Regions from separate parts of the Dietzia sp. DQ11-38-2 genome, predicted to be linked through region 1. Evidence: riboswitches for the same ligand, from Rfam matches in the RefSeq annotation. Region 1 holds a riboswitch; the other holds the start of a gene.
The links. A riboswitch is a leader RNA that binds a small molecule or an ion and turns the genes downstream of it on or off. The one in region 1 is predicted to bind cobalamin.
Positions count from the first base shown of each region.

Region 2: linked by a shared signal. The riboswitch ahead of G6026_RS02385 (energy-coupling factor ABC transporter permease) and the one ahead of G6026_RS15745 (hypothetical protein) in region 1 are both predicted to bind cobalamin.

Region 1 covers NZ_JAALDW010000503.1:7,672-12,032, forward strand. The annotation lists gene G6026_RS15735 (HNH endonuclease) at 1-270, shown strand, start outside; gene G6026_RS15740 (undecaprenyl-diphosphate phosphatase) at 407-1,333, shown strand; cobalamin riboswitch at 1,479-1,668, shown strand; gene G6026_RS15745 (hypothetical protein) at 1,708-2,517, shown strand; gene G6026_RS15750 (iron ABC transporter permease) at 2,619-3,626, shown strand; gene G6026_RS15755 (ABC transporter ATP-binding protein) at 3,623-4,361, shown strand, end outside.
Region 2 covers NZ_JAALDW010000053.1:9,144-13,504, reverse strand. The annotation lists partial or broken gene G6026_RS02400 (ATP-binding cassette domain-containing protein) at 1-139, opposite strand, end outside; gene G6026_RS02395 (CbiQ family ECF transporter T component) at 136-864, opposite strand; gene G6026_RS02390 (energy-coupling factor ABC transporter substrate-binding protein) at 880-1,242, opposite strand; gene G6026_RS02385 (energy-coupling factor ABC transporter permease) at 1,239-1,979, opposite strand; cobalamin riboswitch at 2,015-2,228, opposite strand; gene G6026_RS02380 (transcriptional regulator) at 2,249-2,539, opposite strand; gene G6026_RS02375 (sodium-dependent bicarbonate transport family permease) at 2,554-3,573, opposite strand; gene G6026_RS02370 (winged helix-turn-helix domain-containing protein) at 3,879-4,181, shown strand; gene G6026_RS02365 (3' terminal RNA ribose 2'-O-methyltransferase Hen1) at 4,227-4,361, shown strand, end outside.

The DNA of each region.
Region 1 (4,361 bases):
GACTCCCACCGGTGCGGGTATTGCAACGCGCGCGCGACCACCATCGACCACGTGATCCCGCGCAGCCGCGGGGGCGCACACGAATGGGAGAACTGTGTGGCCTCCTGCGCGCCCTGCAACCACCGCAAAGCGGACAAGCTCCTCTCCGAGCTGGGATGGGAGCTCCGGGTTCCGCTGGTGGCACCGAGGGGCCGGACGTGGCGGCTCGTGTCCCAACTGCGCGAGATCGGCCCGTACTGGGAGGACTACCTGTACCTCGACGCCGCCTGAGGGCCATCCGGCACGTGTCCGCGGGCACGACCGCCGAGGTGGTTACGGTGTGAGGTATGCCTGTTTCTCCGCCCACTGCCGATAATGCGCCCAACGGGGCCCGGTCGGTCGGAACGACGGCGGAGCACCACGCTCGATGAGTCTGTGGGAATCGGTCCTCCTGGGAGCGATCCAGGGACTCTTCATGTTCATCCCGGTGAGCTCGTCCAGCCACCTGGTGCTGGCGCAGCAATGGCTGGCGGCCGAGGGGTCGCCTCTGCCCGCGCCGGACACCCCGGAGATGATCCTCTACAACCTGGTGGTGCACCTCGGCACGATGGTCTCCGTCGTCGTGGTGATGTGGCGACCGCTCACGCGCCTGCTCAACGGCATCTGGCGCGAACTGGGGCTGTGGCGTCGCAGGCGCACGCTGCGTCACCTGATCCATCTGCGGCTCGCGCTGCTGGGCCTGCTGACCACGGCGATCACCGGGGTCCTGGGGCTGGTCATCCGCGCCTACGGCACCGACGTCTTCGTCACGCCGTGGGCTGTGGCGCTGATGCTGCTGATCACCGGCGTCGTGCTCTGGTGGTCGGACTCGGTCAAGACGACCTGGCGCGGGGCCACCCAGATGACAGTGCTGGTCGCCGTGGTGATCGGTGTCGCCCAGGCGGCGGCGCTCTTCCCCGGCCTGAGCCGGTCAGGGCTGACCATCGCCGCGGCCCTGGCGCTGGGCATGCACCGGCCACTGGCAGCGCAGTTCAGCTTCTTCGTCGCCATACCCACCATCCTCGCCGCCACCGGCGTGCAGTCGCTGAGCCTGCTCGATCCCGCCGCCTTCGACGGCGGGCTCTCGCTCGGGTGGCAGGACTACGTGCTGGGATTCGTGGTGGCCGCCGTCGTCGGTGCGGGAGCGCTGTGGTTGGTGCTACGGCTGCTCTATCGCGGGCATTTCCGGGTCTTCGCGGTGTACGTGGTGGCCCTGGCGCTGTTCGTCCTGGTCACCCAGCCGGACTTCGGTGACGCCCCGCCGGTGGATCAACTGCCGCTCGATCAGGATCAGGTCGCCCTTCACCACCAGTGAGCTCCGGTGCGACTGCCGGGGGTCAAGTCCGTGGGGAGCCCACGCGCAGGGCAGCACCCCACGGCAGCACCCGGGCCGCTCGACCCCAGACCCGTGATCGCGCGGCCCCCGGGCGTCCTGACCAGCCCGTCTGTTATCGTCCACAGTGGAACCGACCGCATCCGGCTTCCCTTGACGGGGACGATCGGATGCCAGGGAACCCGGTGAGATTCCGGGACTGGCGCGCAGCGGTGTGGGGTACCGAACCGACAGGATGCCACTGGAATTCGTTCCGGGAAGGCGTCGGGGAGGGCTGATCCCGAGTCCGAATACCTGTCGGTTCCGCGACATCCGAGCGAACCTCGCGCACAGGTTCCGAAGAGACAAGGCCACCCGTGTACTCCACGTATGGGCCCGTCGGCATGGGGATCAGCGCCCTGGCCGAGCGGGCGCTCGAGGCATCGCCCGTCCCTCATCGATCTCGACCCGACCCCGGCGACCCGGACTGGCGGAGCGTCACCGAGCTCTGCGAACCCGCGACATGGCAGGAGCTCGGTCGGCGATACTCCCACAGTCTGGGGACCCCGCACGCGGCGCCCGGGCTACTGTGCTCGCTCCAGCACTACGCCGGCCGGGCTCTCGGCCTCATGGTGGCGGCGTGGTGTGCGGACGGGACACTCCTGCATCCGGGCCAGGGCCGCTGGTGGGCACTGATCGACCGCGCCGGCGCGACACTCCAGGTGTCGCTGCCCGACACTCCGGTTCTCGGTCGCGAGCAGGACCCCGGCGCACTGGTCGACAGCATCCGGAGTCACGTCGATCCCCTGGTGGATGCGTGCGTGGACGCCGGCACCGTCACACGCAGGGCCGCTCTCGGGGGAATCGCGGCCTCGTGCGCTGGCGCATTCGGGGCCGCATACCGGACCGTGGGGGGTCCACGGCGACGCGCGGTCGAGACGGACGCCGACGTCGTCACCGGCGCGTTCTCCGATCGACCGCTGGTGACGATGATCCGCTTGGGTGGCACGCCCGCGTTGGTGCACGACCGGCATTCGTGCTGTCTCATCCGGTTGGGAGCGCAGAGGTCCGAGTGTGACTCGTGTCCCCGGGTCCCCGAGGCGCAGCGGCGTTCGCGGCAACGGCACCGGCAAGAGCAACAGTTGCGGCGGGACCGTGGAGGCGTCCCAGGGAAGAGCACCCGATGACGGGCCTCGGGGTGGGCGTTCGTCCGAGCCGTCGGTCGCGGCCTGTCACCGACGCGGGCTCGGCCTCGTTCCGTACAGCCCGCAGGCTCCCGCCTGTCCCACTGGCGATCGTGCTCACCGCCCTGACGGCCATCAGCGTGGTCAGCTCGGTCGCCTTCGGTGCCGAGCACATCCCGGTCGGCGACGTGTGGCGGACGGTATGGGCGGCGATCACCGGCGGCGAGGCCGAGCGTGCGCACTCCATCATCATCCTCGACCTGCGGCTTCCCCGGTCGGTGCTCGCCGCGGTGGTGGGTGCGGGTCTCGCGCTCGCCGGAGCTGCGATGCAGACCCTCGTACGCAATCCCCTGGCCGACCCGTACCTCCTCGGGGTATCGGCGGGGGCCGCGGTGGGTGCCACCGCGGTGATCACGCTCGGCGTCTTCGGCGGTCTCGGCGTGTGGGCGCTGTCCGGGGGGGCGTTGCTCGGCGCGTTGGGAGCGACCGTGCTCGTCTATGCGGTCGCGAGCGCCACGGGTGGGCTCACCGCGCTGCGGCTGATTCTCGCCGGAGTCGTGTTGTCGGCGGCGTTCACCGCGGTGTCGTCGTTCATGGTCTTCGTGGCCACAGACTCGCGGGCGGCCGAGACGGTCATGCACTGGATGCTCGGCAGCGTCGCCGGGGCGACGTGGTCCAAGGTGCCCCTCGCGGCCGGAGTCGTCGCGGTGGCTCTGGTGAGCGGGCTGCTCCTGCACTCGTGGCTCGACGCGTACGCGACCGGGTCCGACACGGCGGCCTCGCTCGGGGTGCCGGTGCGCGCGCTCCGGATCGGGCTGTTCGTCGCGCAGGGCCTGCTGGTGGGGGTTCTCGTGGCCGTGGCCGGGGGCGTCGGATTCGTGGGTTTGATCATCCCCCACGCCGCCCGCCTCGTCGTGGGTGCCACGCATCGCGCGATGCTGCCCGTCGCTGCGGCTGGGGGAGCACTGTTCCTGGTGTGGGTGGACGTAGTATCCCGGGTGATCGCCGCCCCCCAGGAGATGCCGCTCGGAATCGTCACAGGGATCATCGGTGCGCCGATCTTCCTGCTGCTCATGGGACGCCGCGCCTACACGTTCGGGAGCGCCTCGTGACGGGGGCGGGCGCCGTGCGCCTGGTCGCGGACGACTTGTCCTGTGCGAGGGGCAGGCGGATCGTCGTCTCCGGCGTTCATCTCGAGGTGCCGTCCGGATCGCGGCTCGCGCTGGTCGGTCCGAACGGCGCGGGAAAATCGACACTGCTCAGGGTGCTGGCGGGTCTGGACGCCCCGGTCTCGGGTTCGGTGACCGTGGACGGGGTCGACGTGCACAGGATGCGGTCCCGGCAGCGGGCACGGCTGATCGCGGTTCAGGGTCAGGAGGAGGCGCCCTCGGCTGAACTCACCCTGTCGGAGGCCGTGGCCCTCGGACGGACTCCGCATCGCACGCCATGGGCGTTGGGGGAGGAAGGCGAGCAGGACATCGTCGAGCAGGCGCTGCGGACGGTGGGCCTGGCCGGGCGTGGCGACCAGTCCTGTACGAGACTCTCCGGCGGTGAACGCCACCGGGTGGTGCTCGCGCGGACTCTGGCCCAGCGCACCCCGATGCTCATGCTCGACGAACCCACCAACCACCTCGACGCCGCCTGGCGGCTGCGATTGATGGACGCGCTCGAGACGCTGCGTTCCACCGTCGTGGCCGCCATCCACGACCTCGACCTGGTCCTGCGGTACTTCGATGCGGTCGCCGTCGTCGATGACGGCGGCATCGTCGCGTACGGGCCGCCCGTCGAGACATTCACCGCCGAGCTCCTCGACGAGGTCTTCGGCGTCCACGGCTACATCGTCGCCC
Region 2 (4,361 bases), on a different contig from region 1:
CGTTACCACCGAGCAGCGCCAACCTCGCCCCGGCGGGGATCGTCAGGTCGGCGCCGTCGAGCACGGTGTGGGTGTGGTCTCCGAGGGCGTCGAGACGCCGGTAGGAGAAACGGGCGCCGCGCAGCGCGAGGACGGTCACGTGAGGACCCCCAGTATCGAGACGGACGCGAGAACCAGACAGATGACGAGCACGCGGGTGGCCGAGATCGGGTCCGTCTCGGCGAGCACCGCGGTCTCGCCGCGCTCGGCGCGCATGGACATGGCGTCGTCGATCGCCCGTGCCCGCCTGACGGACAGGACGAAGACCGAGGCGAACTGCGTCCCGACAGAGGTGATCGCGGCCCGGGCGGTGCGGTGTCCGAGCCTGAGATCGTGGGACTGCCGCAGCGTGCGGGCGGCGTCGATGAGCAGCCCCATGAGACGGTAGGTGGTGTCGACGACGTGAGCCAGCGGGGCGGGCAGTCCGGCCCGCCGGCCAGCGGCCAGGAGGTCGGCGACGGGCGTGGTGCACGCCAGGGTGATGGTGGCGGCCGTCGCGGCGATCGCCCTGGTCACGGTCCGCAAGGCGGTGTCGACCCCGGCCGGATCCACCACGAGGCGCCACTCCGTCAGGTCTAGGAAGAGCGGACCGGTTCCCAGGACCAGGAACGCGACGGGCGCGAGCAACGCCGCGACATAGATCCTGGCGGGGACGCGGGCCAGCACCAGTGCGCAGAAGCAGCAGACGGCCAGGATCGCCACGTGACCCACTGGTGGCGGCACCAGCAGTGCCGCCACCAGCAGACCGCCGAAGAGCAGCAGCTTCTCGACTACCGGGAGGTCCGACCAGCGGTTGTGGGACGCCGCGAGCTCGAGTGGGTTCACCTGGCGCCCGGTCTGTCAGTGTCCGGTCGAACCCGTGGCCGCCGCCGACGGGGTCGCCCCGCCCGGCACGCTCTCCCGACGCTGCCTGCTGCGTGTCCGCAGGACGCCGAGCCCGTAACCCACGATCCCGCCGCCGATCCCGGCCTGGAGGGCGAACACCCCCGATTCGACCTCCCCCGGCAGCTCGGGCAGAAGCGGCTCGAACCACGGCTCGTAGTCAGGAGAGACCTCGCTGATGGCCCCTTCGGCCTGCCCGTCCGCACCCTCGAACTCACCGCCCGCCCCGGCGCCGTAGACCAGGGACAGCACCGTGATCGCGAACGCGACGGCGACCAGTCCCACCAACACCCACACGCTGACGTGCTTCCTCCCGCTCATCGCACCGTCTCCGTGGCCTCGACCCGATCGGTACGATCCCCGGGATCCGCGACGGTTCCCGCGTCGGCGAGTCGCGCCCTCCGGAAGAAGCCCACCAGGTCGAGCTCGCGGGAGGCGATGCGCAGGAGCACGCTGACGATCACCACGACGATCAGAGCCTCGACGATCGCCAGCGGGATCTGGGTGATCGCGAAGACGGCGAGGAACTCGGCCATCGAGTACCACAGGCCGTGCTCGACGCTCGGGAACGCCAGTGCGAGCTGGGCACTGGTGACGAGATACGTCACCAGGTCGGCGAGGAACGCGGCGACGAAGACCGCGCCGAGCAGTGGTACCGCGACCCGTCGACACAGGACGAAGGCGCCGTAGGCGACCCACGGCCCGGCGACCCCCATGGAGAACACGTTCGCGCCGAGGGTGGTGACGCCCCCGTGCGCGAGCAGCAGCGCCTGGAAGATCAGGACGACGGTGGCGACGAAGGCCATGACCGGGGGCCGGAAGATGATCGTCCCCAGGCCGGTGCCGGTGGGGTGCGAGCTGGACCCCGTCACCGACGGGAGCTTGACGGCCGACATGACGAACGTGAACGCCCCGGCCACGCCGAGCAGGACGCCCGCCTCCGGAGTCCGGCGGACCGTCCTGATGACCTCGCGCGCGCCGTGGATCACGAACGGTGCCGCGACCGCCGTCCATGCCAGGGCGTGCACGGAGGGGAGGAAACCCTCTGCGATATGCATTTGTCTGAGACCTTTCTGCCCGTCACCTCGCGGGCACTCGTGGTGGCAGCCACGGCCGGTCTCCTGGCTCACGGGTTCTCCCGGTCCACCCCAGAAGGGATACACCGGATCGCCGCCGGTCCGCCTTCCCACCCACACGACGCGTGCGAGCAGTGGCACAGAGGACCTGCGACATCAATCCGTTCACAGTGGCGAGGGCCGCCCCGGTCTCACACCGGGTTCCCGAGCACCGCAGCTGAGCAGATCCTAGCCCCCTCCCGGGCGCCGGCTCAGTACCGCACCGACTGGGCGTCCGAGACCAGACACATGCCACCGACGGACTTCAGAAGGGGGCGCAGCGACCGGAGGACCTCGTCGATCCGGTCGGGGTCGACCGCCACGAGCACGAAGGTGTTGTCGAAGGTGGAGAAGGGGTCCCCCCCGCGCTCACCGTGCTGGCCCCGCCCGTAGATCCCCGGGATCACGGTGCGATGGGTCAGGCCCAGCGAATCCAACGCGCCGAGGAACCTCCCGGCGACCCCGGATTCCACCACCAGTTCGATCCGTTTGACGTCTCTCATGGGATCTCCTCGCCTCAGGCGCCCAGGTGCTGGGCGACGGTGTAGTAGAGCGGAATGCCGAGGACGATGTTGAACGGGAACGTCACGGCAAGGGCCATTGTGAAGTACCGGGACGGCCGCGCTTCGGGGATCGCGTAGCGCACCACGGCCGGGACGACGATGTAGGACCCGCTCGCCGCGAGCACGGCGAGCATGGTCAGGTCGCCGACCGGGAGCCCGGCCAGTGCACCCAGGGCCAGCGCCATCGACGCTCCGATCAGGGGCATCACGATGCCGAACCCGATCAGGAACGGGCCCACGTCGCGGACCTCGCGGAGTTGACGGGCGACGAGCAGGCCCATCTCGAGCAGGAAGAAGGCCAGCAGGCCCTTGAACATGTCGTTGACGAACGGGGACATGGACTCGCCGGCGTCGGCCCCCACCATGGTGCCGATCACGAGCGACCCGATCAGCAGCAGGTGCGCGCCGTCGGTGAACGCCTCGTGCAGGATCGCCCGCATCGACAGGGGTGCCCCCGACGCGGGACCGGGGGCTCCGGCCCCCGCGTCGCCCGCCATCTGAGCTGAGCGTTGACGTGACCGGGCCCAGGTGGCGAGAAGCACCGCCATGATGATCGCGGGCGATTCCATCAGCACCAGGGCGACCGTCATGTACCCGCCGGGTTCCTCGCCACGGGCGGTCACGAACTGCGTCGCGGCGATGAACGTCACCGCGCTGACCGACCCGTAGGTGGCGGCGATGGCGGCCGCATCGAACTCGTTCACTCTGCGCCGCAGGACCAGGAAGCCCAGCGCAGGGATCACCAGGGCCAGGAGCAGAGCGATGCCGATCACCGCCGCGGCGCGGCCGGTCAGACCGGTCTCGCGGAGAGCCTGGCCGCCCTTGAACCCGATCGCCATCAGCAGGTAGAGCGACAGGAACTTGGTGACGGGGGCCGGTATCTCCAGATTGGAGCGCACCGCGGCGACGAACAGCCCCAGGAAGAAGAACAGGATCGGCGGGTCCGTGAGGCTGCCGAGAATGCTGAGGTCCACTGCGTGTCTCCTGATCAGTCCGGAGCCCGGTCGCCGCGACGCGGGACGACCGGAACCCCGTGGTGGCGCGCGATCCGCTGCCCCGACGTGGTAACAGGACGAACAATACACGATTTCTATTGCCTGTTTTATGATGGGCTAAATCTGTGTCGTGTGTCACGCGCACCTCTCCCCCAAGGGCCGAGCCTCTCCCGCACCGCGAAGGGACGCCCCCGTGCCGTGCCCACATGCGTACAGGGATTCGCGTAAGGCAACATGGCACTCGGAAGTCGTCGGTGACGGCCGGATGTAGACGGGGTGACGCAGTGGCGGAGTGGACGTTTCTCACCAACCACGCCCACGTCCTGCTGTGCATCGCGCAGGATTCCGAGACGCGACTGCGCGACATCGCCGACGCGGTCGGGATCACCGAGCGGGCCACCCAGCGGATCGTGGCCGAGCTGGAGGAGGCCGGGTACCTCCAGCGCATCCGGGACGGGCGCCGTAACCGCTACAGCCTGAACCGGGACCTGCCGCTGCGCCATCCGCTCGAGCGGGACCACATGGTGGGGGAGATCCTCAGTGTGCTGGGAGCCCCACGGACGCACGCGGCCCACGGGGACGAATGACGCCGCGTCGCGGCGCCGGTTCGGCGGCTCGGGCAGACTGGCCGGATGTTGCTGACGATCACCGCCCGCCGCTCCGAGGCGCTCCCCACGCCGGGTGATCTGGGTTTCCTGCTGCACAAGCACCCCGACAAGGTGCAATCCTTCGGCGTGTACGCGGGCACGGCGCACGTGTTCTACCCC